DNA from 2 places in the Bacillus altitudinis genome. Region 2 is predicted to be linked to the other one. Evidence: riboswitches for the same ligand, from Rfam matches in the RefSeq annotation. Region 2 holds a riboswitch; the other holds the start of a gene.
What was found. A riboswitch is a leader RNA that binds a small molecule or an ion and turns the genes downstream of it on or off. The one in region 2 is predicted to bind glycine.
Positions count from the first base shown of each region.

Region 1: linked by a shared signal. The riboswitch ahead of ID12_RS04375 (amino acid permease) and the one ahead of gcvT (glycine cleavage system aminomethyltransferase GcvT) in region 2 are both predicted to bind glycine.

Region 1 is NZ_CP009108.1:862,360-878,198, forward strand. It holds gene ID12_RS04325 (PRD domain-containing protein) at 1-212, opposite strand, end outside; gene ID12_RS04330 (glycoside hydrolase family 1 protein) at 244-1,710, opposite strand; gene ID12_RS04335 (beta-glucoside-specific PTS transporter subunit IIABC) at 1,715-3,574, opposite strand; gene ID12_RS04340 (hypothetical protein) at 3,905-4,858, opposite strand; gene ID12_RS04345 (hypothetical protein) at 4,970-5,863, opposite strand; gene ID12_RS04350 (PadR family transcriptional regulator) at 6,046-6,597, shown strand; gene ID12_RS04355 (DUF4188 domain-containing protein) at 6,602-7,090, shown strand; gene ID12_RS04360 (NUDIX hydrolase) at 7,101-7,724, opposite strand; gene ID12_RS04365 (helix-turn-helix transcriptional regulator) at 7,894-8,100, shown strand; gene ID12_RS04370 (DUF3169 family protein) at 8,097-8,777, shown strand; gene ID12_RS04375 (amino acid permease) at 8,825-10,171, opposite strand; glycine riboswitch at 10,334-10,413, opposite strand; gene ID12_RS04380 (LacI family DNA-binding transcriptional regulator) at 10,690-11,706, shown strand; gene ID12_RS04385 (MFS transporter) at 12,355-13,536, shown strand; gene ID12_RS04390 (shikimate dehydrogenase) at 13,555-14,457, shown strand; gene ID12_RS04395 (MFS transporter) at 14,505-15,704, opposite strand.
Region 2 is NZ_CP009108.1:3,149,350-3,165,188, forward strand. It holds gene mntR (transcriptional regulator MntR) at 79-513, opposite strand; gene ID12_RS15855 (lipoate--protein ligase family protein) at 599-1,435, opposite strand; gene ID12_RS15860 (rhodanese-like domain-containing protein) at 1,655-2,035, shown strand; gene gcvPB (aminomethyl-transferring glycine dehydrogenase subunit GcvPB) at 2,075-3,535, opposite strand; gene gcvPA (aminomethyl-transferring glycine dehydrogenase subunit GcvPA) at 3,528-4,874, opposite strand; gene gcvT (glycine cleavage system aminomethyltransferase GcvT) at 4,891-5,988, opposite strand; glycine riboswitch at 6,093-6,188, opposite strand; glycine riboswitch at 6,192-6,299, opposite strand; gene ID12_RS15880 (DEAD/DEAH box helicase) at 6,550-8,220, shown strand; gene ID12_RS15885 (YqhG family protein) at 8,235-9,032, shown strand; gene ID12_RS19140 (anti-repressor SinI family protein) at 9,217-9,381, shown strand; gene sinR (transcriptional regulator SinR) at 9,415-9,750, shown strand; gene tasA (biofilm matrix protein TasA) at 9,818-10,618, opposite strand; gene sipW (signal peptidase I SipW) at 10,677-11,249, opposite strand; gene tapA (amyloid fiber anchoring/assembly protein TapA) at 11,299-11,826, opposite strand; gene ID12_RS15910 (DUF3889 domain-containing protein) at 12,079-12,405, shown strand; gene ID12_RS15915 (YqzE family protein) at 12,439-12,639, opposite strand; gene ID12_RS15920 (competence type IV pilus minor pilin ComGG) at 12,700-13,083, opposite strand; gene comGF (competence type IV pilus minor pilin ComGF) at 13,080-13,577, opposite strand; gene comGE (competence type IV pilus minor pilin ComGE) at 13,519-13,833, opposite strand; gene comGD (competence type IV pilus minor pilin ComGD) at 13,817-14,263, opposite strand; gene comGC (competence type IV pilus major pilin ComGC) at 14,256-14,549, opposite strand; gene comGB (competence type IV pilus assembly protein ComGB) at 14,566-15,606, opposite strand; gene comGA (competence type IV pilus ATPase ComGA) at 15,587-15,839, opposite strand, start outside.

The DNA.
Region 1 (15,839 bases), 1.4 Mb from region 2:
AACTCTTGTGGCATTGAATCTAATAGTTGGAGAAATTCCTTCGCTCTCATGTTATCGACAGACATAAACACTTGATCTGCCTTCTTTTCTTCAATCATTTGACCTGGTTTTTGTCCATAACCAATCCCACGGCCGAATAGAACCATCTCCTGTTGGTTCTGATCTTCAGCCAGAACCACACTCGAGTTTAAAACTTTTTTGATTTTAAACATCGTCATCACCTGTTTTCATGATTGTGGTTTTTCAATCAAGCGATTCACCATTTGTTTCAATGACCTTTTTGTACCAATAAAATGAGTCTTTACGAGAACGTTTTAATGTACCGTTTCCATCGTCATCTTGATCTACATGAATGAACCCGTATCGTTTTGACATCTGTGATGTACCTGCACTAATAATATCAATTGAGCCCCAGCTCGTATATCCGAAGAGGTCAACGCCTTCTTCCACCGCTTCTCTCATTTGGCGGAAATGCTCTTTGAAATAGTTAATACGATAATCATCGTGAATTGATCCATCACTTTCAACAACATCTTTTGCACCCATGCCGTTTTCTACAATGATCAGTGGTTTTTGATAACGATCATATAATTCTATTAAAGAAATTTTCAGACCAACCGGATCAATTTGCCATCCCCAATCAGTAGATGGAAGGTAAGGATTTTTGACCCCACGGATGGTATTTCCATCCGTTTTTTCTAATCCTTCATCAGCTGATTCAGTTAAAGACATATAGTAGCTGAACGAGATAAAATCTACTGTATTTTCTTTTAAAATAGAAAGATCATCTGATTCCATTTGGATATGAATGTTTTTTCTCTCAAGCATGCGCTTGATAAGCGGAGGGTATTCACCAAATACCTGAACATCTGCATAGAAATAGTTTTCTAAGTTTTGTTTCAATGCCCGCTCCACATCATTCGGATGACAAGTGTGCGGATACGTTGTTAATTTTGTCAGCATACACCCTACTTGACTGCCTGGTATGATGCGATGACAATCTGCTGTTACGAGTGCAGAGGCAATGAATTGATGATGGAGTGCTTGATAAACCGTCTCTTCCTCTTTCCCTTCTGGGCAGCGATCAGGAATAATTCCTGCTGTAATAAAAGAGTGGCGGTGAATACTATCTATTTCATTAAAGGTCAGCCAATATTTCACATCATGTTTATAGCGTTCAAAACATACATTGGCGAACTTAACAAAGAGATCAACGACTTTTCTTTCAACCCAGCCATTATATTTCACGCTCAGTGCTAACGGCATTTCATAATGTGACAGCGTCACAATCGGTTCTATGTTGTGTTTTTTCATTTCTGCAAATAAACGATCGTAAAATTGGAGTCCTTTTTCATTTGGTTCTTTCTCTTCTCCAGTTGGGAAGATACGGCTCCATGCAATAGAAATGCGAAGAGTTTTAAAACCCATTTCAGCAAATAGAGCCAAATCCTCTTTATAGTGATGATAGAAATCAACACCTCTGCGTTTTGGATACTTTTTATCATCTGGGTCTTTCATCGCTCGATCTATATTTTCAGAAGTAACAGCTAGATGCCCTTCATAATCTTCTACACTCAAATTAGAACGGTACATCGCAATATCAGCAACAGATGGGCCCTTTCCATCTACATTCCAAGCGCCTTCTGCTTGGTTGGCGGCAATGGCGCCGCCCCATAAAAATCCTTTTGGAAAACCTTTTATTGTCGTCATATGTTTAGCCTCCTAATTGGGTGATAACCATCAATGTATCTTGGCGATTGACCTCTTGTAATGGCTGTACCTTAATATCATATTGATCTGTATTCGTGATGACAGCAAGCGTAACTGGATCGTATCCTGCTTCCATGATTTTTTCTACATCAAATTCAATGAGTAAATCCCCTGCTTGTACACGATCTCCTGCCTGCACTTTTGGATAAAAATACTGTCCTTCCAACTGTACAGTATCAATGCCAATGTGGAATAATACTTCCACCCCTTTGTCCGTTTTCATACCAAGTGCATGGTTTGTTTCGAACAGCAAGGTGACCTCACCTTCTACTGGTGCATATAGCGCTCCTTCTGAAGGAACAATGGCAATTCCGTCTCCCATGACCTTTGAAGAGAAAATATCATCTTTTACTTCAGCTAGAGAGATCATTTGACCAATCACAGGGCTTTTGAAAGTTTCCCCTGCTCCAATTTGTTCAGCAAATGCTTCTTGATCATTTGTCTTTTCTTCTACTTTTTTATCCTTACCTAATACAAAAGCAGCGATAAAAGCAACAACGAAGGAAATGACAGCTCCAATGACAGCAAACATTAGATTTCGTGGAAGCTCATCTGATATAAACATCGACATACTTGCTAATCCAGGACCAACTAGTACAAAGGCTTGTATACCAACTAATCCAATGAAGATCCCGCCAACAAACGAACCAATCATGACACTTCCAAGTACGCGTTTATTTTGAAGTGTCACACCATACAAAGCAGGCTCTGTGATGCCAAAAAATGCTGAAATTCCTGCCGAAATGGCTGTTGATCTGAGTACCTTGTCTTTCGTGCGTAGTGCCACTGCGAAACAAGCTCCACTTTCCGCAATATTATGCGCAAGGGATGCTGGTAAATAAAGTGCTTCTTTCCCGAGGTTCCCCATCGTTGTCACTGCATAAGGGACCATTGCTTTGTGCATGCCTGATGCAACCATAAACGGGAGTACCGCTGCTAAAATTGCAACAGCTACCCAGCCTACTGTATTAAACATCGCAAGAATAACGGATGAAAACCCTTGTCCTGCTGTAAAACCAAGTGGTCCTAATAACAGTAACGTAACGGGTACAGTAATGACTAATGACATCATTGGGACAAAGAAAATCCGAATTGGTTTTGGTGAAAATCGTGTGAAGAATTTTTCCATTTGAGCGTAAAGCAATACAGAAAGGATTGCTGGAAACACTTGATACGCATAAGCTATATTTTTTACGTCGAATGACATTAATTGCGCACCTTCAGTAAGCATGGCTGTCATGTTCGGAAGAAGGAGTGCACCGACTGCTGATAATGCGACCAGTGGGTTTACCTTTAGTTTATTTGCCGTTGTGACAGCGACTAGTAATGGCAGGAAGTATAGTGGTGCGTCACCCACCATGTTCAGTATTTGATAGGTTTGGCCTTTTGCATCCACCCATCCTAATAAAGAGAAGAGGAGAAGAAATGATTTTAAAATCCCTCCGCCTGCGATAGCCGGAACAAGCGGCTGGAAGACACCCACAATGAAATCTAATAGAACTGTGCCTGCTTTTCTTTTTTCTTTTGGCTGATTGGATGGCATGCTTTGCCCAGACGAGCTGCCGCCCATTAAATTTGTTACCTGTTGATACACTTCAATCACGTCATTCCCAATGACCACTTGGCATTGTCCTGACATTCTGACAGCTATGACACCTGGTGTTTTTTCTAATGCTGGTACATCTGCTTTTTTCTGATCAATTAGTGTGAAGCGAAGTCTTGTTGAGCAGTGTTCAAGGTGCGCAATGTTTTCTTTACCACCTACATGCTGTAAAACATCTTTGGCGACTTGTGTGTAATCCATTTTTTCTCCTCCTTTTCTCATACATGAGACCTATATTTTGGCAATAAAAAAAGGATCTAAAACGACAAATTAAAGAAATTCATCGTTTTTAGATCCTGCCTGCATGACCAGTCACATGTCTAATTTATTTATATTGGATTTGTTTTTAGTATATATTGATTATATGAAAGCGTCAACATTTATTTTTCTGAAATTTATTAAGGTCTATATACCCAAAATACTTTTCTTTATTTACTTAAAGCAACTCTTTTGTTCCTTCTATCATCAATCAACAAAATGTTTCTCCATAAAAAACCAGATAAGTTGATTCACTCATCTGGTTTAAGATGCCTATTTTCTCTTTTCTTCTGCTTTCTTTTTAAATGCTTTCGCTTGTTTTTCATATTCCTTTTTCGTGACAGCTTTTAACTCTACTGAATCGCCTGTCATGATATATGGTCTAGGGAGTTTTTTAAATTCCTGATACGTGAAAGCTTTTATCTCTATAGTACCGTTAGTCTTTTTAATTGGCAGTTTGATTGATTTTGCATCTCGATCAGTCGAACCTATAATGACACCTCGTTCAATTATAGGATCGTAGCTCATGTCTAAATAGTCTCCACCATCAGTTTCGCCCCCGACTTCTAATTTCATTTCTTTATAGGGCTTACAACCATCTTCAGAAACAGTTGTTATTAGAAAAGAGCCGAGCCATCCATTCTCAATATGCATGCTTTCCACTTGTAAAAATAGTTGTTTGTCCTCTGCCGTATATAGAAAACCATATACCTTCGCCACTTTATCCCTGAAGTGTCTCATATTGTCATAAAATCTAGTTTCTGAAGTATCAACTAGATGTTGATGTCGAACTTGAAGTTTTTTGTGATACGAATCTAGCTTTTTTCGATTGATTGCTTTATATATTCTGCTTTTTTTATCACCTTGTTTTTTCACAGATAGGTCTTTACCGGACATTTGAACTTCGTATATGATTGTTTCTTTGCCTTGTTTGACTCGAAATTCATAACCGTTTTCCTTTGAACTCCCGGACACTACATATTGTTTTTTATATATTTTGGGATCCCACCATATTTCTTCTATATACTTTTCATTCAAATGCCCCGTTACTTTGCCTTTATTCTCAGATATCTCAAACCAGCTCATTTTATCCTTCGTTTTATACGCAAATGCATAGGCATGATTCAATGAATTCTTTTGTGCGATTGCTTGATATGCTGTCCAGCCGCCTCCACCTAAGACGAGTACTGCCAGGATAGACACGACCCACATTTTCAATTTACTCATAGGTACCTCCACTAATATATGATTTAAAATATCTTCATGATCCCTATTTATTCAACTAAATTCTGATCGCCCTGAAATGCCATTCACAACAATCATCTGTTCCAACACGATCTACTTTTGCCATTCTTTCGCCTTCTTTTTGAATGCTTCCGTTTGTTCTTGATATTCCTCTTTCGTGACCGCTTTAAATTCTATTGTCCCGCCTGCCATTTTAAAAGGAAATTTAATGTATGTTGCGTCTCGGTCAGTTTCCCCTAAAATAAAACCCTTTTCAATTGCAGGATAAGTACTCAAATCAAACATCATCCCATCTGAAACTCCACCTGCTGTATGTTTCGTTTCTTTATAAGGTTCACCACCATCTCCTGGAACCTTTCTCATTAGAAAAGAACCTGCCCATTCAGACTGCATATACATTCGTTTTACTTTTAAAAATAGTTGGTATGAACCATCCTCTGCTGTATACAGATAACCATAAGCGCCTGTTACTTTCTTAATGAAGTTTCGTACATAATCATGAAATCTATTTTCCGTGTCATCCATCAGTTTCTCATATCGAGTATGAATGTCCTGTTGAACAGCACGTAGGTTTTTTTGATCAACTGCTTTGTATGTGATGCTGTGCTTTTCACCTTGTTTTTTCACAGAAAGATCTTTTTCGGCAAGGTGAACTTCATATGTGACCGTTTCTTTCCCTTGCTTCACATAAAATTCGTAACCGTTTTCAATTGATTTTCCGGTTAATTGATATTTGTTGATAAATAGATTGGGATCATAATGCCTTTGCGGATTTTCCTCTAAAATGGTTTCGTTCAGCTGGCCTGTTACTTTTCCGTTTCTCTCCGTTACCTTGAACCAGTTCACACGATCATGAGTCTTATATGCAAAGGCGTAGGGATGATTCAAACCACTCTTTTGTGCGATTGCTTGATAGGCTATCCAGCCGCCTCCACCAATCAGTAGTACCGCCAGAATAGTCATGATCCAGATTTTCGATTTACTCATATGTCCCCTCCAAACTATGATCGTTCACTCTATATGAAGGATTCATCTCATTGATTAACAAATCAGTGATCTCTTCACCTCCTTTCTAGCATTTATTTTTTTCTCATACCTCTTGTATCTGCAGTTATACATCGTTTATTATATATCTAAATGATATATCTTTTAGATAGGTGTGTTAATCAATGAAAAAATACAATGATACGACGTATGCGATTTTGGGGATTTTAACGACAGATTGTAAGTCTGGGTATGAAGTGAAGCAATTAATTGATAGGAGCTTGCATCACTTTTGGAAAATTAGTTATGGACAAATTTATCCAGCTTTAAAGTTAATAGTCGAGGAAGGGCTTGCGAAGGTTTCACCCACTTCTACAACTGGCCGCTCAGACAAGCGGGAATATCATCTAACTGAAAAAGGGCTGGACACGTTGAGGCAATGGCTGGCGCAGCCGCTCGATCAAGTACCATCAGAACGAAATGAGGTGTTATTAAAGTTATTTTTTGGTCAATATCTTTCGTTTGAGAAAAAATTGGTGCTTTTACAGGATTATGAGAGGCAGCTCCGTATCCGTTATGAGACATATGTTGCGATTGAACAAAACATTCAAGAGCTGTATCCAGATGAAGCTGATGCGAAGTATTGGCTGTATACGTTAGATTACGGAAAGAAAGTGGCGCAGGCTGGAATTGATTGGTGCGTGGAGACCTGTGAATCAATGAGGAAAGAAGGGTGAACAAATGAAAAAAAATATACGTGCAGGCAGGTATACAACAGACAATTCTGAGCCAATTGTTGTGTTCATTATCGGAATGAGAATCAATAAACGCTGGGCTGTCCATCAATGGCTGCCAGTATTTAAGGCGATGCCGGGGATGATCAAAGAACTTTATACACATCAAGAAGAACTTGGTTTTCTCGGGACAGAAAATTACTTCGGTTTACGCACCACCACCATGATCCAATATTGGAAATCAACAGAGGACCTCCTTGCCTATGCCAAGATGGAGAAGCATTTGGCTGCTTGGAAAGGATTTAACCAAAGAGCACGAAATAATGACGCGGTCGGAATTTATCATGAAACGTATCAAATTCAAGCCGGCTCATATGAATCTATCTACGTGAACATGCCTTCATATGGATTGAGCAAAGCTAAAGCACCCATCCTAATTGGAAAAGGGAAAGGAAAAGAAACCGCAAAAGAACGCCTTTCCACAACAAATTCCTAGAGCTGGTTCTCTAGGAATTTCTTTTTGCAACCATCACAAAATGTTTTAATATGCGGGCAGTTAATCCCCAAATGGTGTAACGATTGTAATCATAAAACCACTCTTCAATCGAACGACTCCCCCAGCTGTATTTTTCACCATTCATGATTTTTTCATAAGGAAAGTCCTCTCCTGGTGTTGGCTGCACCGATACATGGTGTAAGTACGGTTCGTATTGGCTGAGCCATGATAGAGGCACAGTAAAGGTCTCCTCTACTTCTTCTTGATTAAAGGAATGTTTGACCTGCTGTTCATCAATAATCCCGACAAATGGATATACCACAAAGGATGGTGAGGCAATATAAGGGCTGAGCTGCCCTAAAACCTTGACGGATTCGGGCGGAATTCCTAGTTCTTCATATGTTTCCCGCAGTGCAGCTTCTTGTGCGGTTTCCCCACCGTCGAGTTTGCCTCCTGGGAAGCTAATATCGCCAGGCTGTTTTCTCATCGTCAGTGATCGCACTTCAAATAAAACATGCCATTCCCCGTCTACTTGCACCAAAGGGACAAGGACTGCCGCTTTGAACGCTGTCTCTTCTCCAATAAATAGCGGCTGTGATTGATGTAAATCACTTTTTAATTGATCAATGAACATGGGCATCACCTATTTTCTGTTTCTCTTTTCTTTAGCGTATCATTGATTCCCTTTTGAATAAAGGCGATCTTTTGACAATTATTTTTATCATTTTGACAACTATACTTGTCAAAATGAATATAATACTTTACAATCAAGATAACATTTTGATCAGAGTTGAGGTGACAGAATGAAAAATCGGCTAAAAGAGCTGCGGGCGCGTGATGGTTTAAACCAAACGGAGCTTGCGAAACGGGCAAAGGTTTCCCGCCAGACGATCAGCTTAATGGAACGAGATGAATTAATGCCGTCTCTCTTACTTGCTATGAGGCTTTCACGTATTTTTCAAGAACCCATTGAACAAATTTTTCTATTCGAGGAGGATGAACTCACATGAAAACTGTATACAAAATGCTCTTAGGTGCTCTCCTTGGTTTTCTCGGTGCTTACTGTTTGCTGGCTGCCGAATTTGAGCTGACACTTCTGCAAGCTGCATTTGAAGCGACTCTTGTCATCACTGGCTTGACAGTTCTATTCATCATTTATTGTTTTTCAGGCATTTCACGCATGAAGAAAAGAGTCTCTCTTTCAGTATCTGGTGATGAGGAAGATGAACTAGAGGTAAAACAGTACCGAACCTTTACTGATGTAACGTTAGCTAATACGGTGAGTACCATTTTATCGATTATTGCAATTGGAATTTCCATCGTAACCGAGCAGCCACTCTGGCTGATTCTCGCAAATGCTGCCTTATTTTTGATCACCGTCATTCTTTCTTATGTATCGATCTCTGTCCTAAAGCTCGTCTATCCTAATCGTCACCTACCTAGTCCAACTGATAAAGATTATGGCAAAAAACTGCTCGCCATTTCTGATGAAGGCGAAAAGCATGTGATGCTCGATGGGCTTTTTCACACTTTTCAAATGATGAATATTTTATTGACTGGTGCCATGTTTATTTTGATTGTCTATTCTCTTGGCGCCAATCACTCTCAGCTCTTCTCTATCATCGTCGTTGGACTTGTTCTAATCATTCTTAATGCATACTATATGTTGAAGATTCGAAATCGTTAAATAAGCAAAAGCACAGCCATTTAAAAAGGCTGTGCTTTTTTCGTTCATTATGCTGAACGGCGTTTCTTTCGTGCATAAATCAAAAATAGAAACCCAAACCATACGGGTGTCAATAACAGGGCTGGACGTGTTGCATCAGCGAAAAGCATGATGACAAGAATGGCAGCAAAGAGCACAAGAACCGCTATATTCACAAAAGGTGTAAATGGTGTTTTAAAGGTAGACGCCTTATGCAGTTCAGGACGTGTTTTCTTATATTTCAGATGGCATATTAAAATAATACTCCATACCCAAATGAAACAAATGGCACTGATCGTTGTCACAATACCAAAGGCTTGTTCAGGAATCAGCTTGCTTAAAAGAGCCCCTACTGACACCACAATCGTCGACACAAACAGGGCATTACTTGGAACAGCATGCTTATTTAGACGGCCAAAAGATGCCGGTCCTTGTTTTTGATGACTGAGATTATACAAAATTCGGCTCGTTGAGAACATACCGCTATTACAAGCAGACGCCGCAGATGTCAGGACGACAAAGTTGATGAGTCCCGCCGCTACTGGTATCCCAATGAGTCCAAAGGTTTTCACAAAAGGACTTTCTGATGCACTGAGTTCTGTCCATGGGTTGATGCATAGTAATACAAAAATCGCACCTACATAGAAAAAGAGAATTCTTAATGGAATTTTATTAATCGCAGACGGGATATTTTTTTGCGGATTCGCTGTTTCTGCTGCTGACACACCGACAAGTTCCACGCCCACATACGCAAAAATCACCATCTGGAATGACAATAAGAAGCCTGTCACACCATTTGGAAAGAATCCTCCGTGTGACCACAGATTCGTTACCGTCACGGGCCCTGCATCTGTTTGAAAACCAATGATTAACAGGACAATTCCAACGCCAATCAACAGTAATATCGTAATCACTTTAATAAGTGCAAACCAAAATTCCATTTCTCCAAAAAGCTTCACCGTTAATAAATTAAATCCTAGCAAAATCAATAAACAAATAATAGCAGGAATCCACTGCGGAATATCAAACCAATACTGCACATACACCCCGACCGCAATAACATCTGCCATCGCTGTCATAATCCAGCAAAACCAATACGTCCATCCTGTCACAAAGGAAGCCCATGGTCCAAGATAATCCTCTGCTATATCCGTTAAAGATTGATAGCCCGCCTTAGATAAGAGCAATTCTCCAAGTGCCCTCATGACAAAAAAGATGGCCATTCCGACAATTAAGTACGCAAAAATGATCGATGGTCCTGCCAATTGAATAGCCTTTCCAGACCCTAAAAACAGCCCCGTTCCAATCGTTCCGCCAATGGCAATTAATTGAACATGACGGTTTGATAAATCTCGCTTTAACTCTTGTTGTGCCAATTTCAACACCCTCCTACGACACGATCCTATACTGAAATAATAAACTCACAAAAAGTCCATAAAAAAAGAGATTGGATGCGCTCCAATCTCACGGTCATAAAAGAATAGCAAAATAGAGAAAAGCAATACACAGTATGATCCATGCATCACAAATACAATATTTCGTACTCTTCTGTCCTTTTGCCTGAGATTGTGAACCCTTCGGCGCCGCACATACATGCGGTCTCTCCAGAAGCTGCTCCTGCCATAGTGTGACCCACAGCAATCATAGCCTTCGATATTTACTTTAAATGTTGCTATTTCTGAATAATTTTATATTTTACGCCTCTAAAAGAAAGCTGTCAATGGTAATCTTTTAAGATGTTGTTTCCTCCTTATCTGAAGCTGATATGACATCACTTCATCAACACCCCTTGATTAAGGTATAATGAAACAAAGAATGTTCGGCTCGTTTGGTGGAGACATCCATCTTGATGATGAACCATAGTTAGGCAATCCAATGAAGTTGGTGAAGACAAATGAAAAAAATGAACAAACAGCGTGTGACATTACAAGAAGTCGCTCGGCATGCCGGTGTATCGACTTCAACGGCCTCACTCGTTGTTCGCAACAACCCTAGGATCTCTGAAGCCACCCGGAAAAAAGTGCTGCAATCCATGGAGGATTTGGGATACGTGTACGATCGCGTCGCTGCCAATATGCGGTCGAAAAGTTCAAATATTGTGGGTGTGATCGTCACGGATATTTCAAACACCTTTATTTCTGAATTTTTAATCGGTGTGCAAACCACCCTTGAGTCACTTGGCTATACCGTTTTACTTGGGACAACCTTTGATAGTGTGGATAAGCAGGAGCGGCTCATCTCCACAATGGTAGAGCACCGAGTGGGTGGAATCATCTTAAATCCAGCATCGAAAAGTTCGACACGAACGGTCAAACAATTAAACAACATTCGCACGCCAAAAGTATTGGCAAATCGTGAATTAGCAGATGTCCATTGTGATTATGTCGGTGTTGATTATGAACAAGGCACTTGGATGGCGGTCCGTCATCTTCTTCAAAAAGGGCATCGCCGCATCGCTTTCTTAGGTGGAATCAAATCCTCCTCGACTTGGATTGAACGGATGAAAGGGTTCAAAAGAGCCCATGATGATGAGGACCTGACGATGGATGAATCTCTTATTATCGATATGGTGCCTACCCGTGAAGGCGGGAAAGAAGCCCTTGCCCAAGTGATTGACCTTCCCGAACCACCTACTGCTATTTTTTGCTTCAGTGATTTAGTGGCGTTTGGGGTGATTCAAGAATTGGCAGCGCGTGACATCAAGCCTGGTGAAGACATTGATGTAGTTGGGTTCGATAACATCCCTGAAGCGGAGATGTATCACCCGCCGCTCACCACAGTCTCATCATTTCCACGATCCATTGGAGTCAAAGCAGCCAACCTTTTGTATCATAAAATGAACGAGCAGGATGAAGAACTGCAGCGATTGATATTAAAGCCTCAACTTCATATTCGAGAAACCTCGACATGATCATGAAAAGGAGAATTGCAAAGCGATTCTCCTTTCAGATTGTTGACAAAGGGCTAAAATGAACTTTATTTTAGCCCTTTGTCTTCTTTTCAGCGTGATAGAAAACCTTTGCAGTCTAGGAAGGACGAGCACCGGAGCAGAGCGAATTTGACATTCGTGAGCACCGGAGCGCAGGACTGACAAAGAATGCGAGGGTTTGTCTACACGCTGAAAGGAGAATTGCAAAGCGATTCTCCTTTTTTTATTGAGCAAGTCAACTATTTCTTTATTACATTTTTCTTTTTTTAAATCACAAAGTCATAAACTTGACACATTTTATACACAGGAGTATATTTATCTCGTTGCTTCTTTTAGTATATCGTTATACCTTTTGTGAACATATCGTTATTTATGATATCAACTACAGTTAAAGATGGATCTTTTGATTCTGATCAAATCGAGGAAGTCCATCAACTTATGATAACTGTTTTTATTTTTAATTATTTAGTAGAACGATGTACTTATTTGAAGAACAGATGAATATTCATTATTTTTTCATCAATCACACAAGGGGTGTTGTGATGGACTTAATATTATTTACGTTTAAGGAAATAACAAAGGGTAACAAGAATTTGGCCCGAACAGGGTTTCAAATATAGGAGTGGGAACATGAAAAATCCATACATTAAATCATCACTTGGCATGTACTTAAACTATTTCATGCTAGGCATGATCAATATTATTGTGGCATCAAACATGGAAAGCTTATCTGAACGCTACCATGTAGATATTCCAAAAATCAGCTTGCTTGTATCAGCAATCGGTATCGGTAAATTAATTGCTCTCTTTTTCTCTGGCCGGCTGGCAGACAGCTGGGGGCGAAAACCTGTCATTATTACAGGTAACTTTCTCTACTTATTATTCTTAATTGGGATTCCAACAACGACCAATTATACATTGGCTTTCATTTTTGCCATTTCCGCAGGGATTGCGAACTCATTACTTGATTCAGGAACATATCCTGCTTTGACAGAATCATTTCCTAAAAAAGCAAGTTCAGCTTCTGTTTTAGTAAAGGCGTCTGTATCAATTGGTGCGACTGTTCTTCCATTTATCTTGGCATTCCTTATTGCACATGACATCTTCTGGGGCTGGGCATTCTTTGGTTTAGGACTTCTCTATTTACTTGTAGGCATTTACTTGATCTTTATGCCGTTCCCAAATCATAAGCAAACGGCTTCTCAAAACGATCTTCCCGTTCAAGAGCAAATGAAGGAAGAACCGAAAATGTTTGGTGAAGGTTTAGCTGTTGTACTTATGGGATTCACGTCTACTGCATTATTTGTTGTATGGCAAACTTGGCTTCCACAGCTCGGATTGAAATTGATTGGGCTTGGCTCAGGACAAGCGACACAGCTTCTTTCTTATTTTAGTATTGGTGCACTCGTATCTGTTCTATTGCTTTCAATCGTATTAGATAAATTCATTTCACCGATTATGGTCGCCATTATTTACCCAATCGGGGCATTCCTTGCCATGCTTTCACTATTTCAAATTGAAACGTACGGCATTGTCATTGTTAGTACCTTTTTCTTAGGATTATTTACAGCCGGCATTTTCCAGTTGGCGATGAGTATTATGATGAAATTATTCCCTACAAACAAAGCAACGGCTTCATCATATGTCAACATTGCGGCAAGTTCAGCGTTTATCCTTGTTCCGCTGATTACAAGCGGACTCGTTAGCACGTACGATATTAAAATGACTTTATTCTTCGATATGATCATTGCGGTCATCAGCGTATTGTTAGCAGTCTTTGTTTTACGACGCATGAAAAAATTGTTTAGATAATTAAAGGAGATGTCAATCATGACAAACATACACGAACGTAATATTGATGGAAAAACAAAATTAGTCGGTCTTCTTGCAACACCAATCGGGCACAGCCTGTCACCACGGATGCACAACCTTGGCTATACACTAACAGGAATCAACTATGCTTACCTTGCTTTTGAGGTAGGAAATGATGAACTAGAAGCAGCAGTAAACGGGATGAAAGCGATGGGTGCAGCTGGATTTAACGTATCCATGCCGAACAAAATGAAAGTACTTGATTACTTAGATGAACTAGATGATTCTGCAAGACATACTCGCGCAAGCAACACAGTTGTGAACAAAGATGGCAAGCTGGTTGGCTACAACACAGATGGTCTTGGTTACGTAAGAAACTTAATTGAACATGGCGTTGAATTAGCTGGACAAAAGGTTACACTCGTTGGATCTGGCGGCGCTGCAACTCCGATTGCCATTCAGCTTGCACAATCAGGTATTCGTGAAATTAGTATTTTTGCTCGTAATGACCAATACTTTGTTCAAGCAGAAGAAAATGTAAATTACATCAACAACGAAATGAAATCATTCGGTGTCAAAGCGAATATCTTCCCACTTGAAGACAAAGACGCTTTCCGTCGTGAAGTAGCTGAAAGTGCGATCTTAGCAAACGGGACAAGCCTTGGCATGAAACCATTAGATGAGCTCAGCATTATTGACGATACCCTTGATGTATTACGCAAAGACTTAATCGTGACAGATGTCGTCTACAACCCGCAAAAAACAAAACTTCTTGCTCAAGCACAAGAAGCTAGTGCCAAAACGATTAACGGTCTTGGCATGATGCTATGGCAAGGTGCCCTTGCGTACAAACTGTTTACTGGCGAGGATATGCCAGTTGAACAAGTGAAACAAATTCTATTTGAAAATGACCGTTTCTAAACGAAACATAGAAAAAAGACGACCTCCGCTTTGGAAGTCGTCTTTTTTTATTCGTGTATCATAATCCGGCGATATCGATTGAGGATATACATCGCGCCGATGATCGCAACAACAGCGACACCCGCATCAAATATAAAGATTTGCAAAATCGTCGAGTGGGTTTCGATCAAACCAGTGACGACCGGAATCACAATGGCGGACACTCCGCCTGCTGTTGAGATAATTCCTGTCATCGTCCCTTTGTTTTTCCAGAAGAACTCAGCCATTACGGTTAACGTCAGCTGAAAGACACCCGCTGTTGAAAAGCCCAATACAAATGCATTGACGGTCCCAATGACTGGAGACTTCACGACCAATAGCACACAGATAGAGGCTAATGTAATAATCGGATAGAGTAGCAGCACGGTGACCGGACGAACAATACGGCGCAAAAGAAATGCGAGCAATAAGACAGACAGCAAACCGCCCATGCTATAGTAACTAAGCAGCTTCACAGCACTGCCAGAAGCCATTCCCAATATTTCCTCACCGTACGTAGGCAGCCAAATTTGCGGCAAGGCGTACAGACCATTTGATGTAAAACTGATCACAATCAGTGCGACCCCTTCTCTCCAAAACGTAGGCTCTGATGAGAAGCGCGGAAGTCCATCATGCTCCGTCACCTGAACTTGCTCCACCTTGCGATGATTCGGAAATGGCAATGTCCACAACATCATCACATTCACTAAATAGATAAAAGCAGGTACAAAAAACGCAAATCCATAAAACAGATCATGCTCTGCTAAAAAGAAAATAGCGAGCGGCAGAATGGTCGCCCCAATCGAAATAAACGCCTTCACCATCACATTTGCAGATCCCGAGTTTTGAGGAAAAGCTTCCATTAAAGCCGGATACGTCCCTGCATCCATCGCCGAATTCGCCACCCCTGCCAAAATCGCAAACGCAAACGCGATTTGATAATTCGGAGACAATGGAATTCCAATGAGGAACACCGCCATCAGCACCCCCGAAACCAAAATGACCGGCTTTCGTCCAAAACGATCTGACAGTACGCCCGATAAACCATACGTGAGCACCCTGCCAATACCGAGTGCAGATATCATATAACTTATCCCAGCACTATTTGTATCTAATTGTTTGATCAAAAATGGCATATTAGAAGCCAAAATAATATTGACCATACCTAATAAAAAATAATTGATATAAAGACTAGAAGCCGTTCTCAAATACGGATTCCTATTCCTCATGCTGACACACCCCTCAACACATTGCAATGAAGTGACAAATAATGGTTGCGCTTACAAGATTCATGCGTGAGGAGAAACAGCTTTGCAACCTTCACGTACTTGAAACATCTCATCATTTCATGCAGCTTACATGCC
Region 2 (15,839 bases):
ACAAAGAGCTAAAATAAAGTACATTTTACCCCTTTGTCAACAATTTAAAAGGACACCCTTCGACAGGTGTCCTTTTTCTTAAGATTCTTGATTTGTTTGTTCGTTTTTCTTTTGAATCGCTTTCAGCTGAACAGATCGCTCATCGTTTTCTTCAAAGAATTGGACGAGGTCGCCAATACGGTCAATGCTGTTCCAGCTGAGATGATGCTCAATACCTTCTACATCATCATAAATTTTCTCTTCATCTACACCAATGATTCTTAAAAATTGCTCTAGCAGTTCATGTCTGTATACGAGACGTTTTCCAATTTTTTTGCCTTTCGGGGTTAAAATTAGACCACGATATTTCTCATAAATGAGGTATTCATCTTTATCTAGCTTCTGAACCATTTTTGTTACAGAGGAGGGATGGACAGCGAGGGCTTCTGCAATATCAGATACTCTTGCATATCCTTTTTCTTCTATCAGCATATAAATTTGTTCAATATAATCTTCCATACTAGGTGTAGTCATAAAACCCCTCCAAAATGCACCTTTACTTAATAATCATAACAATTCTACACCATCGCCCATTAAAAAACAAGAAGAGTCCTTCGTCTTAACGCTTGTAATTCCAATCATCTGTGGCGTATTTCGTTTTGGCGAGGTGATGAACAAATGCCAACTCTTCATCTGTCAGCTCATAAGGCACAAGCTCGATATTTAATCCTTTTTCAAATCCTCGTTTAAATGCAACACGCGCATCGTCTATCGTACATGTTCGATCTGAAATTTCATTGATCGCCACCGCTTTGTTTTTAAAGCTGCGCTGCATCCGCTCTCTCACCCGATCGTTTGGATAAAGAAATAAATCAAACAATTTATCCTCATCAAGATCAATTAAAATCGAGCCATGCTGGAGGATCACACCTTTTTGTCTTGTTTGCGCACTGCCTGCTACTTTTCTGCCTTCTACAACAAGCTCGTACCATGAAGGCGCATCAAAACATACAGACGATCTTGGATTTTTTAAGCTTTCTTTTTCTTTTTCTGTACGAGGAATAGCAAAATACGCATCGAGTCCCAGTTCTTTAAAGCCCTCTAAAATCCCTTCTGAAATGACGCGGTATGCCTCTGTCACCGTCGCCGGCATCTCTGGATGCTCTTCTGATACGATCACACTGTAGGTCAATTCCTGATCATGAAGAACGCCGCGGCCTCCTGTAGGCCTGCGGACAAATCCAAGACCATAGCGCTCAACCGCTTCCATGTTGATTTCTTTTTCAACATGTTGAAAATATCCAACAGATAATGTCGCTGGATTCCAACCATAAAAACGGATCACAGGCGGGATCAGCTTCTCACTATGCCAATAAAGCAAGGCTTCGTCCATGGCCATGTTAAAGGCAGGGTCTTGGTTTCCTGTATCAATGAAACACCATTTCTCTTTTTGCATATAAAATCCCTTCTCTTTTACGTAGTCAATGTTAGATGATGGTGGTGACCACCGATTTTCTCTCTTCATCAGTCTATCAAATAGGGAAGGAATTGAAAATAATTCTTACCATTTATGATGACAAGTTTCTTTTGCTTTACTATAATAGTATTTGTCTAAAACGTACCATCAGACAGGTGACTGTGCTGATGCTCAAGAAGGAGTCGAGTCGTATTGCCAATATTCAACTATATCGTCCTCTCACTTTGTGGACTTTTCGTTCTTTATTCCATCGGCAGTTACATTTATCAGCAGCGCATTATGAAAACGCTGACGGAAGCAGAATTTATCAAAGGTTACCGCAAAGCCCAACTCATTGATGTGAGAGAACCAAATGAGTTTGAAGGTGGACATATTTTAGGCGCAAGAAACATTCCCCTTTCACAATTAAAGCAGCGCAAAAATGAAATACGCCCTGACAAGCCTGTTTATCTCTATTGCCAAAATAATTTGAGAAGCGGAAAGGCTGCTCAAACGTTACGTAAAAATGGCTGTCGTGAGATTTATAATTTAAAGGGCGGCTTTAAAAAATGGGGCGGCCGCATTAAAACAAAGAACTAACAAAAAAGACTCTGGGAGCTATTGCCCCCATGAGTCTTTTTATTTTCTTTCAAAAACTAGCACTGGATTCCGTGCTGCCTTTGTTTCATCCATTCGTTTCACAACGGTTGTATGTGGTGCTTCCTGTACGATTTCTGGGTTCTCTTCCGCTTCTTTTGCGATTTGAATCATCGCTTCAATAAATGCATCAAGGGTTTCTTTTGATTCTGTTTCAGTTGGTTCAATCATGATACATTCCTCTACATTTAGCGGGAAGTAAATTGTTGGCGGATGATAGCCAAAATCAAGTAATCGTTTGGCAATATCAAGTGTCCGCACACCTAGTTTCTTTTGACGTTTACCTGAAAGGACAAATTCATGCTTACAGTGGCGGTCAAATGGCAAATCATAATGAGCACATAAGCGGCGCATCATATAGTTTGCATTCAACACCGCATGATCAGTTACAGCCTTTAAGCCGTCTGGTCCCATAGAGCGGATATACGCATACGCTCTGACATTGATGCCAAAGTTGCCATAGAACGGTTTCACACGGCCGATGGATTCTGGACGATCGTAATCAAAGAAATAACGATCATCTTTCTTCACAAGCACTGGCTTTGGCAAATATGGAATCAAATCCTTTTTCACGCCAACTGGACCTGAACCAGGGCCTCCTCCTCCGTGTGGACCTGTAAAGGTTTTATGAAGATTTAAGTGAACCACATCAAATCCCATATCCCCCGGTCTTGCTCTGCTTAATACGGCATTTAAGTTCGCTCCATCATAATAAAGCTTCCCGCCTGCTCCGTGGACGATTTCAGCCATTTCTAAAATATTTTCTTCAAAAAGGCCAAGTGTATTTGGATTTGTGAGCATGAGAGCCGCCGTTTCTTCATTGACAACACGGCGCAGGTCGTCTAAATCGACAAGCCCATGTTCATTAGATGCCACCGTAATCGTTTCAAATCCAGCTACTGTTGCAGATGCGGGATTTGTTCCATGAGCAGAATCAGGCACGATGACTTTTGTTCGTTTATGATCTCCTCTTGCTTCATGGTATGCACGAATCATCATGAGCCCCGTCCATTCGCCATGTGCTCCTGCCGCAGGCTGTAATGTCACGGCGTCCATTCCTGTAATTTCTTCTAAATGGTCACCTAAATCATAAAGTAACTCTAATGCACCTTGCACAGTGTCTGCCTCTTGAAGTGGATGCACATGCGAGAAACCTGCAAGACGTGCCACCTTTTCGTTAATCTTTGGATTATATTTCATAGTACAAGAGCCTAGAGGATAAAAGCCAGAATCGACCCCGTGATTACGCCTAGATAATGCTGTGTAGTGACGCATAATGTCCAGTTCAGAAACCTCTGGCAGCTCCGCATCTTCATGGCGGATATACGTTTCATCAAATAAATCTGGGAGCTTCTCCTCAGGTACGTCTAAATCAGGCAGGCTGTAACCAATTCTTCCTTCTTTGGATAATTCAAAAATAAGCGGCTGATCTTGTTTATTCATGACGATCCCCCAATTCCTTGATGAACGTATCAATTTCTTCTTTTGTTCTTAGTTCTGTCACAGCGACGAGCATATGCTGCTGAAGCTCTGGATAATCCCGTCCCAAGTCATATCCACCGATGATTCCTTTTTCAAGCAATCGCTCATTCGCTTCTTTCACAGGTTCATTCAGTTTCAACACAAATTCATTAAAATGAGCGCCCTCTATTTCAGCCTGTAACCCATGTTTTTCTGCCTGCGTCTTGGCATAATGGGCCTTTTGTACGTTTTGATAGGCAATGTCTTTGATACCTGTTTTCCCAAGCGCCGTCATCGCAACAGAAGCGGCTAACGCATTTAATGCTTGGTTTGAACAAATATTTGAAGTCGCTTTGTCTCTTCGGATATGCTGCTCGCGCGCTTGAAGGGTCAGCACAAATCCTCGCACACCGTTCTCGTCTTCTGTTTGCCCGACTAAACGCCCCGGCACTTTCCGCATTAATTTTTTCGTCACAGCGAAATATCCACAATGAGGTCCGCCAAATGCAGCTGGAATGCCAAACGGCTGCGCATCACCAACGACAATATCTGCCCCAAGCTTTCCTGGTGGTGTCAGTAAACCAAGTGCAAGTGGGTTACTTGAGACGATGAACAGACTTTTCCCTTTATGTGCAATCGGTTCAATGTCTTTTAACGGTTCGACAACACCGAAGAAGTTTGGGTATTGTACAAGGACCGCTGCTGTTTCGTCGCAGACGGCTTCTTCTAATGCAGCTAGATCGGTCTGACCTTTTCGCGCAGGTACCTCGACGACTTCAATATGCTGTCCTTTCGCATATGTTTTCAGCACCGCTCTTGATTCAGGATGAACCGTCTCAGATACCACAATCTTTTTCTTTTTTGTATGTCCTGCAGCCAGCATCGCCGCTTCAGCTAATGCCGTTCCGCCATCATACATCGAGGAGTTGGCAAGATCCATACCGGTCAGCTCAGCAATCATTGTTTGAAATTCAAAGATTGCTTGCAATTCACCTTGAGAAATTTCAGGCTGATAAGGTGTGTACGCTGTATAAAATTCAGAACGTGAAATCACATGATCGACAATCACAGGCTGGTAATGATCATACACACCAGCACCTAAAAACGAGGCATAAGCCACTGTATCTTTATTTTTTGCAGCAAGACGAGACAATTCCCGCACTAGCTCTGTTTCTGATGCGGCTTCTTTAATGTTGTACGCACCTTTGAATCTGACTTTCTCTGGGATATCTGAGAAAAGCTCATCAATTGACTGAACACCGATGACATCCAGCATTTCTTTTTGATCTTGCTCTGTTTGCGGCAAATACCTGTGCTTCATCCTCTATTCCTCCTCGTTATTTGGCTCTTTTATAAAATGGTGTGGCGACGATTTTGGCTTTTAGACGTTTTTTACGAACTTGCACTTCCACTTCTGTCCCAAGCTGCGCCTCTGATGTTTCAATCAAGGCAAGCCCAATATTTTTCTTTAATGTTGGAGATTGTGTACCGGTTGTGACTACACCAATCTGCTTATCTCCTGAGAAGACTGGATAGTCTGTCCGCGGAATCCCCTTATCTATCATTTCAATCCCGACAAGCTTTCGCTTCGGTCCTTCTTCTTTTTGTTTTTTAAGTGCATCTTTTCCGATAAAATCTGCTTCTTTATCCGTTTTAACAGCAAAACCAATGCCGCCTTCTAAAGGAGAAATATCCTTCGTGAGCTCTTGGCCATAAAGCGGAAGTCTTGCTTCAAATCTTAAGGTGTCACGTGCACCGAGTCCACATGGAATCAGTCCTTTCGGCTGTCCGGCTTCTAATAAAGCGGTCCAAAGGTGAACAGCATCTTCTGACTGGCAGTAGATTTCAAAGCCATCTTCTCCTGTGTAGCCGGTTCTTGATACAAGCACCTCTTTTTGCGCAATGATTGCTTTTGATAAAAACGTAAATGGCTTCAATGACGTTACCTCTTCATCCGCAACATCTTTGATGATGTCAGCAGCAAGAGGTCCTTGAAGGGCTAACAAGGCGGTTTGATCAGAGACATTTTTAATCGAAACGTCTTCCTCACCTTGATGTTTCAGCAGCCAATCCACATCTTTTTCAATATTTGAAGCATTGATCACAAGCAAATAGTTGTTCTTTTCTTTTTGGTAGACGAGCAGATCATCCACCGTTCCGCCATCTTCATAACACATGGCTGTATATAGTGCCTTACCGTCTGTCAGCTTTGACAGATCATTGGTTAATAACCTTTGTAAAAAAGGAAGAGCTCCCTGACCTGTGACTTCCACCTCACCCATGTGAGACACGTCAAACAGCCCTGCTTTTGTTCGAACAGCTTCATGTTCTTCTTTAATGGAAGAAAATTGGACAGGTAATTCCCAGCCCCCGAAGTCAATGGTTTTTGCGCCAAACGTTTCATACGCATGAAAAAGCGGTGTTCGTTTCAACATCAATCGTTTCCCCCTTTTTTCTTACAGTGCACATTACAAGCTGAATTTTCAGAAAAAAATCACAGCAAAAAAGGACAGAGCGCTCCCTTTTATCAAAAAGAAGTCTCTGTCCTTGCACCTGAAAGTTTACAGCACAACATCATTGTGCGTTTTCCCCTTTGGTGGTTTGCTAAAAATCGCTGCGCAAACACTCTCCAGAGTTGCGTCCGGTAAGAGTACTTTTGCCTGAGAGATTCACTGAACCAATTCAGCTTGCTCCTTCGGCGCCTGTCAGTGCAAAATAACCGCTAGGTCTCTCCCCATACCATCATCCGCTCATATTCTTCACCTTTATTGGACATACTATCAAAATGGGTGACTTATTCTCTAGATCACTTACCAACATCCTACCATTAGAAATGGATGAAGAGCAACAGAAAAATCATTAACATTTTCAAAATAATCATTCATTATCGTTCGCTTTTATTGATATATAACATCTTTTAAATCGCTATCAAAAAATGAAGCGTTTAAAAACAGAACGATTTTATCATCACTCTACCAGAAAGGCAGGCGGTCACATTGAATATTCAAACGATCTTTGATCAAAAATGGGCAAGTGAATTTCAAAAGCGGCTTACAGCAGACGGTCCCTGGGCGAATTGGGATATGTACCGTTTAGCAGCACAGGTACAAAAAGTGACAGCCATTGATTCATTTGAAGGACTGCAAGCACCTGCGCACCTGCCTGCATTTACTCCTTTAAAACACCAGCTCGAAGTCGCTAGAAGAGTCGTAGAAGAGATGAATGGGAAAGCCATTTTAGCAGATGAAGTGGGTCTTGGAAAAACCGTTGAAGCAGGACTGATTATCAAAGAATACATGATTCGCGGACTTGCCAAAAAGATTCTCATTCTCGTACCCGCCTCCCTTGTGTCTCAATGGGTACAAGAACTGCGGACGAAATTTTACATAGATGCTGTCGAGCAAAAGAAGAGCTATGTGTGGGAGCAGTGCGATGTTGTGGTTTCCTCAATTGATACAGCCAAAAGACAGCCGCATCGAGACACGATCTTATCCATCTCCTACGATATGGTCATTATTGATGAAGCACACAAACTGAAAAACAATAAAACGAAAAACTATGAGTTTGTGAGAAATTTGAATAAAAAGTTCTGCCTACTGCTCACAGCCACACCTATCCAAAATCGGATAGGAGAAATTTTTAATCTCGTCTCTCTGTTGAAGCCAGGCCATTTAGGTAATGAAACACAATTTAAAGACCTCTTTGCCAAAAAAGACCTTCAACTTGAAGACCATGACCGGCTAAAACAGTTAGTCAATAAAGTCATGATTCGGAACCGGAGACAAGACACTGGCATCGAGTGGTCAAAGCGTCATGTGAAGACAATTTCTATTGATTTCTCCCCAACAGAACAAGCACTATATGATGAAATTTGCAAGTTAAAAGAAAACCCTTCCTATACGAAGCACATGTTTTCAATTATGACCTTAGAACGAGAATGCTGTTCGAGCCGTGAGGCCGTCTATATGACCATTAAAAAAATGCAAGAAGAGGAAAAACACATTCTAGGCGCTTCTGCGATGATGCACATCATGGAGAAAATCAACCAGGTAGAACAAAATTCTAAAGCACTTGAAGTCGTTAAACTCATTCAGCAATTAAATGAAAAAGTCATTATCTTCACTGAATACCGTGCGACACAAATTTATTTACAATGGTTTCTCCAGCAAAACGGCATCAGTTCGGTTCCTTTTCGAGGCGGGTTTAAACGGAGTAAAAAAGACTGGATGAAAGATTTATTTAGAGAGCGGGCGAAAGTGCTCATCGCGACAGAAGCAGGCGGCGAGGGGATCAACCTTCAGTTTTGCAACCAAATCATCAACTACGACCTTCCGTGGAACCCAATGCGCTTGGAACAAAGAATTGGACGTATTCACCGGCTCGGTCAAGAGCGGGATGTCCACATTTACAATATGGCAACTAGCGGGACAGTCGAAGAACATATTTTAAAACTTTTATATGAAAAAATTCAGCTGTTTGAAAACGTCATTGGCGATCTAGATGATATTTTAACCCGAATTGATATCCAAGATGCTGAAACAGAATTGCATCAAATTCTCTTCCAGCACGAGTCTGACGTAGACATGAAAAAGAAATTAACCCAATTTGCTTCCTATTTAACAGAAGCACAAACACCGCTTTTAGAAGAAAGACAGCAAGGTTCATAAAGGAGAGTTGACCAATGGAGCAGCGCGAGATTCACACATTTCTTCTCCGTTTCTTTCAGGCAAATCAATGCGACATACTTGAAGAAAGTGCAGGGCACCTGACCGTACAACTGACAATCGAAATGGATAAATTGATCATGAACCGCCCTTTTTATTGGCATTGGCTCGAAAAAACGGGAGGCGTACCTGAGCCGCGGCAATTGACTTTGATCACCGATCAAAAAAAAGCTGATGACTCGGTCGAAGGAGAATTTGTCCACTTCGGCTCCCCTCGTTTATTCCAAATATTCGAGGCTGTGAAACAGCAAGGCCGTTTTATTCGGCTGTACGAAAAAGTCAGACCGCTCACAAACAGCCAGATCGCACTGGAGCCGTGGCTTGGTCTCAATGTCAAAATATCCTATCTGGCAGACCGTAAAAAAGATAAACTGCTGTCTCTTGGACTTCATCTAATACGCGGAGAAGTCATCGAACAATTTCAAGAGAAGCTAGAAGCACGTGAGCTATCGTCTCAAATTCCTGATTATTGCTTCACAATGAGTACGATGATTAAGCCAGAGAGCGGCGTCAAACGGCTTTACAGCCTGATGGAACGTTATGCCAATGAAGAGCCGGATGATTGGGCGGTAAGAGCTGTTCAAAAGTGGAAAGAAGACTCGAAACTTTTAAACCAATTTTATGAAGGGACTTCAGACACATCTGTAGAATATGAAATAGAAAGACAAGCACTTAAAACTTTATACGAACCAAAAATCAGTCTTACGATTGAAAATGGCGGACTTTTTTACTTACAGCAAAAAAGAGGAGGCTGACTTAGCGAGTCTCCCTCCCTTTCATGTGATATCAAATTTTCGATCAATCAAAAGCAACGTTTGTCTGTTTGTATTGGGCGGAAACATGACGCAAGCAATCTATGAGGTCTTATCACCTGTGTTTTTCCATTTCATGCGTTAAGTGCCTGAAATACACGATTCAGTATTTTAGGAGGGTATTTGTATGGAAAAGAAAACGAAGTTATTAGACAGTGAATGGGTTCAATTATTACGCGAAGCGCGCAAAGCAGGACTAACAGTTGAAGAAGTCCGTCATTTTCTCAAATCACGCAAAAAGTCCTCTGAGTCTCCCCCTATGGCAAGAAGTCATTCTATCAAACCTTTCTGAATGTGCTATAATATCGAAAGGAAGGTGATGACATTGATTGGCCAGCGTATTAAACAATACCGCAATGAAAAAGGCTACTCACTATCAGAACTGGCCGAAAAGGCTGGGGTAGCGAAGTCTTATTTAAGTTCAATAGAAAGAAACTTGCAAACAAACCCCTCCATTCAATTTCTTGAAAAAGTCTCCGCTGTTCTGGACGTCTCGGTTCATACACTGTTAAACGAAAATGATGAAACCGAATACGATGGTCAATTAGATAGTGAATGGGAAAAACTAGTTCGAGATGCAATGACATCAGGGGTTTCGAAAAAGCAATTTCGTGAATTTTTAGATTATCAAATCTGGAAAAAAAAGCAAGAAGAGGAGTAATGCGCATGTTTTAGCGCATACTCCTCCAATTGCTATGCAGATCTTGTTATCAGTCTAAAGACTGACTTTATTTTTTATCTTCGCTGTGTGCTTTTTCGTTTTCTTTCACGTAGCCTTTTTCATCCGTATGCTTTTTTGGATTGATCGTTAAACCATTCCACTGAGTCGCTTCGAAGGAAAGATCAATTTGAATCGCATCGCCTTGGTATTTATTTTGGATATAGTGACCCGCTTTATCCTTCGTCTGGTCATTGACAAATTCAATGATCATTTCCATTTTATCGTAATCAAACGGATTCTTTGGAATGCCGTCATACTCTGGAGCTGTTGACCCATCAACGGTGGCAACATTAATTTTACCACTTTCATGTAAAAACTTCTCATCGACGGCATGACGAAGCTTTTCAAATGCGGTCTGATCCTGCTTTGACGTTAATAGATGCAGGTCAAGCAGGTTTGCATGGTCTAAAATAATATTTTTCGGGTATCCATTCCCACCTTCGGCTCCAACCGTTAGAACACTCACCTGAAATTGGCTGAGGAATTCTTCAGCTGTATTCTTCCCGCCATTTTTCGCTGATGTTCCATCTTGAAATTGGCTGTAATCAAGACTCATCAGGACTTGATTAATTGCAAGAGACCCTTTATTTTCAAAATTAAATTCCTTCTTTATACGGTCACCGGGTTTTATGTTCGCAAGGTTGATGGCGCCGGAATTCTCTTTTGCAGATAGATTCAGCTCTCCTGTAGAGTAGACCGCGTTTGCCGTCTCAACATCATTAAATGCAGCCCACGTTCCCCCTCCAATTAAAGCAAGACCTAATGCTCCCGATAAAACACCTAAACGAATTGATTTTTTCATTGCCATGATTGAACCCCCTAATAAATTGTTTTATTGAAACCTGATTTAGGTTACAAACGAAAATTTATGCTTGTTCCTCTGACATATGTAACTCAGCCGTATGTCTTCGATGTTTGGCAGCACCAACAAAATGAATGGTTGAATAAACAAGCAGCATCACCCCTGGAATAATGAGCAAAAGAGCGGTCCCAGCAGAAGTTCCTGCATACGAAAGAAGCTTTCCTGCATAAGGAATGTTCACTCCCGTATACTGCGCAGTCACTTGATTCGCTTTGACGAGCGTGCCGTCTTGATACATATTGTGGTCTCCTTTTGTCTCAAAGGCTTTATTTACTCCTTTTCCTTTCACCCCAACAATGCGGTGAGTCACAAAGGATTGGTCTTGCTTCGTTTGAAACGTAATAATATCCCCTTTTTTGAGTGTTTCAGGTGAGGTGACATGTTTCACGACAATCAATGAACCAGTCGAAAATTCCGGTTCCATTGATCCAGATAATACTTGCTTGAACTCATAACCAAAGATCTGAGGATCTCCACCTGTCGTCCTTGATGACAACACGACAATAATACACACAATCATCATCGTGAAGACCAGCGCGTAAAGAATACTCCCAGACATTTTCATCCATTTTTTCATACCTTTCTCCCCTTTACATATCATGTTTCATTCAGCAGGCAAACCCTATTTAGGACGCCTTTTCTTGACAGTTCGAAAGCTGCATATGTTGAGACGTAAAGAATGGCTTTTCAGAACCACCAAACCCTTTAGGATAATAGATTTTAAACAAATAAATTCCATTTGTTTTTGCTTTAACTGCCGTGACAGTCGTCGTTTCTTCTGATGAGAGGGACTGTATAGCACCTTTTTCAATAACATGGCCATCTTGTAATGGCATCTGAGCACTCTCTACTTTATACAGTTCCCACTTCCATTCAGAGTGCGCGATGGGTTGTCCAATATTTTTTAGTGACATGCTCAACTTTTGAGGCGCACAGACTGTCCCCTCAATAATCGTTTGATCGATCAGTTTCAAATGGCTTCTATCCCATTTCTTCAGCTGGCAATGCTGATCTGTCTCTTCGAAATTTTCACATGTTTTCATGACAAAATTCGAATGCTCGACATCGTTAAAAGAAGCATTAGTAGACGTAATAAAAAAAGAAGTGAAAATCAAACAAATAGCACAAAATAGTACAAAGAGCGGCTGTTTCATTGATTCTTTCAACTCCTTGAACAATTGTTCTTTAAAAAGAACGATTACACTCAGTATAAGGAATTACCTATAAAATCCAAAACGTCAAATTAGTCCATTTTGTTCTTAAACAAGAACATTACCGAGAAAATTCTTCCATTTTCTCATTCTTTCGCCATATTCAATATTTTTTTCTGTGACATTTGTACTTCTTAAAAATTTACATAAAAGTGCAGGATTTGGTCAGGATAATAATTGGTGAGGTGATGTTAGTTGAAATATGGAAGAATCATGATCATGCTCAGTTTACTGTTAAGCCCTTCGATCCAAAGCGCCCATCTAACGGAGGCAAAAGGAATCACTGCTGCCGCAGATCAATGGGAAACAAGGGCAGTCAAAGAAGCAAAAAAACGGTATCCGTTAGCACATGTTTTATTCAAACAAAAAGTGTGGGATCGGCACCGGGAGAAAGAATCCGTGAAGCAATATCATATTACGTTGAAAGATCAGGCCAAAGAATTTGGGGTATATGTCACCATTTCCTATAACCCATACTCGAACAAGGTCAATAAAGTCATTGTTGTCGAAGAATACAGCTAAAATGGCATTAAAAAACCGCCTGCTGGCGGCTTTTTACTTTTGTCGATGACGATGACGTTGACTTTTTTTTAGCATCATTGAGAAGCCAAAAGGCAGAACACCAAATAAACGCTGAGAAAATGGTGGTTTTGTCTCCATTTTTTCCTGTTTATGTTCTTTCCGCTCATCACGTGGTGTATTCATGTATTTAATAATTTCCTGCGTCATATATTTTACATAATCATTTGTCTTCATCGAACACTCACCTCTTCTTCCTTAAAGTGTTACCAAGAAGAGTATCGTTTTATACACTCGCTAATGAGTGCTGATCCATTGATTGATTTCTCCTGTCTCCTTATTCATCTCTAGTTCCCGCTCGTCAGTTACACCACCCTTTGTTTCGATGTTAACCAAGAGGCGGACTATCTTTTTTCTGTGATCGCACCCAATTCGCTTCAATGTCACTCGGCCTTCTTCTGTGACAATTGGACTTAATTGCTGATCACAAATACGATTTAATTTGTTTGCAGCTTCATTTAGTCCCATCCTAAATAACTGCTGTTTTTGATAAAAAGAAATCGTGAGCTCTGCACTTTTCAACTCTATTTGAAACCCAATGGTCATCGAGCCTAGAATCAATAAAAATAAAAGAATGACAGCAAATACGTGAGGATAAATAAACCCGTCTTCTCTTTTCACGTTTTAGGAATCACTCCTTTGTAAGTGAAAAAAACAGCCTCATGTACTTGACCAAATACATCTGTGACTTGGAGAGTGGTGGTTTGCTCTTTTGTTCCTACATAGAATTGTTTCACCTTTTGTAATAAAGGGAGATGACCTGCCTGATCCGTTCGTTTACGAAGCATCTCTTGATACGGCTCAATCGTCACCACTCGCCCTTGACTTGAAGTATACTCCAGAGCTGTTCCATTTTTCACCGCTCTTACAGCGACAGCACAATTTAGATCCTCCTCTAATTGCAGGACCGTTTGTTTCCACTCCATTTCCGAAAATTTGTTGATTTCTGCAAACGGATGAGCTTTTTCAACAATTGATAAAAGCAGCATGCAGCCAAAAGAAAGCAGCAAAAATAGCTGCAATTGCCATATTGCTTGAGCGAGTGTAAAGCCTTGTTCATCGCTCCAAATGTCGAAAGCAAATCGTCTTCTTTTTTTGTACTTTGTATGAAACACATCCCTTCTCCTGACCCCAAATGAATTCATATGTGATCTCGCCTCGTTTCTTTGTACTTGATTCATTTTGACCTTCTATAAAAGCTTTATTCATATACTCATGTAAGATTTGATAAGCTTCAAGTTTAGCCCTTAATTCTTCTTTCCCAATTGTCAGTTTTTCAAAGGATGGCACGAGCACAAGAGCAGCAAATAGAAAGAGGTGGCAAGAAAAGAGCATCTCAAACGTACTAAATCCTTTATTGTTGCTGAACATGAATCCGCCCGCTCCCTAAGTAAATCGTGAGTTTATATATTTGACTGCCAAATTGAACAATGAGAGAACCGCCGCTATTTGGATGTCCGTTTTTATTAAAGTGAAGGCCTTTTTGAAATGTGGATTGCTTGATGGTGCCTTTTTTATGTGGATTAGAAGCAATGATCTGCTCACTATTCTGCTCGATGACTTGATAAGATACATTGGGCGGGTGAAACTCAACAGTTACTCGTGTTTTTTTAATAAATGCAGTATAAGATGCCAATTGAAGATCTTGTTTTAGCAAGTTCACTTGCTTTTTTGCTTCAGCACTTTCTAATACATTGGGCACTTTTCCACCTATTATCGATAATAAGATAGAGAAAATCATGACGATCAAGAGCTGCTCAATGAGTGTAAATCCTTTCTCCTGGAAAAGCGATTTATTCATTTTTCACATCGCCGTTTTGAATGAAAATTGCTTTTCCATTTGGACAAGTTAATCCTTTTTTGACATAGCCTTCTTTTTCTAATTCAGCTAAAGATGGCGTCTTGCCGTCATGCTCTAATTCATATGCCATTACCTGTGTACTCACCATTGATTTCAGCCCTTCACAGCCCTTTGCTTGAATGCTTTGATGATGCCGAGTGATATTTGGAATGGTGATCAATAAAAGAATGGAGATCACAAGCATAACAATTAACATTTCTAACAGTGTAAATCCTTTATCATTCATGCTTTAGTCCTCCTTTTCACACTTGTTCCATTAGTTGATACATTGGTAAAAGAATAGATAAATACACAATGAGTATAAGAAATGCTGTTAAGCCATAGATGACAGGCTGCAGCCATGAAACCCATTTTTCAATTTTCAATTCTGCATTCTCTAAAAGAAATTGACTATATGTGTACATTTCTCTTGCTAGCATCCCACTTGCTTCCCCATGCTTAATGACAGCCGCAAAATGCCTTTCGAAAAAAGGAGACCGGCTTATTTGATGTTCCATACTCTCACCTTTTCTTAACTCTCCTATCATTTGTTCAGACATTTCTTGAAGGAAGGGTAAATAGGTCTGCTGTTTAAAAGCTTGCAAACTTTCGTAAATCGATAACCCAGCTTGAAGAAGTCCGCTTAGTTGAAGGGAAAAAAGATACGTATGCGTCAGCTGCACCCCTTTAAATAACACCGGCAGCCTGCTGATGACTTTTAGTTTCTCAAGGGTCGATTTTTTCTTAAAAAAGAGCTCATAATATCCAAAAAGACAGATACATATACAACCGATCATGAGCAGCAAAGCGTGTAGGAATTGGAAGAGGCCAAACATTCCTTGAATGAGCCATGACATACTTGTATTCATAGATGAATATAATAAAGAAAATTGAGGGACGATCATTTGCTGAACAATGATGAGCACAACAAAAACCGTAAACATAAGAAAAATCGGATATCGTAACATACGCTTGAATGTGTCTACCTGCATGATTTTTTTCTCTAAAAAACGGGCGCTTTGTTCAAGAGCTCGCGCTAGGCTGCCATGTTTCTCTGAAAAACAAAGAATAGCGACGGCTTCCCGCTGAAAATGAAGTCGCTCAAGTACAACGTAAAAAGGCTCCCCTTCAAGCAGCCACTGAATACCTGGCGTTAATCGCTGTTGCTGTTTTTTTGATAATTGAATATTCACCATCGTTAATGCCTCAACCAATGTATATCCAGCTTGAATCAATTGAGCCAGTTTCGATAAGAATTCAGCTTGTTCTTTTTTAGACCAGGCTTTAGAGGTTCGCTTCTTCATAAACCCAGCGATGATATGTGCTTTTTGATAAATAGCCGAGTGCCACTCCTTTCCGAATTAATCTTTGCAGTGTTTCGTATGACGAATGAGCGTATTCTCCTTTTGCCTCTTTGATACACTCACCAAGCTCCTTTCCGTAAAGCAATTCAAATACATTTGTTCGTCTGACTGGCCGATTTAGTTTGCAATAAAGCTCACACGTTTCGCCGCAAAATGGACATGCGAGTTCGATT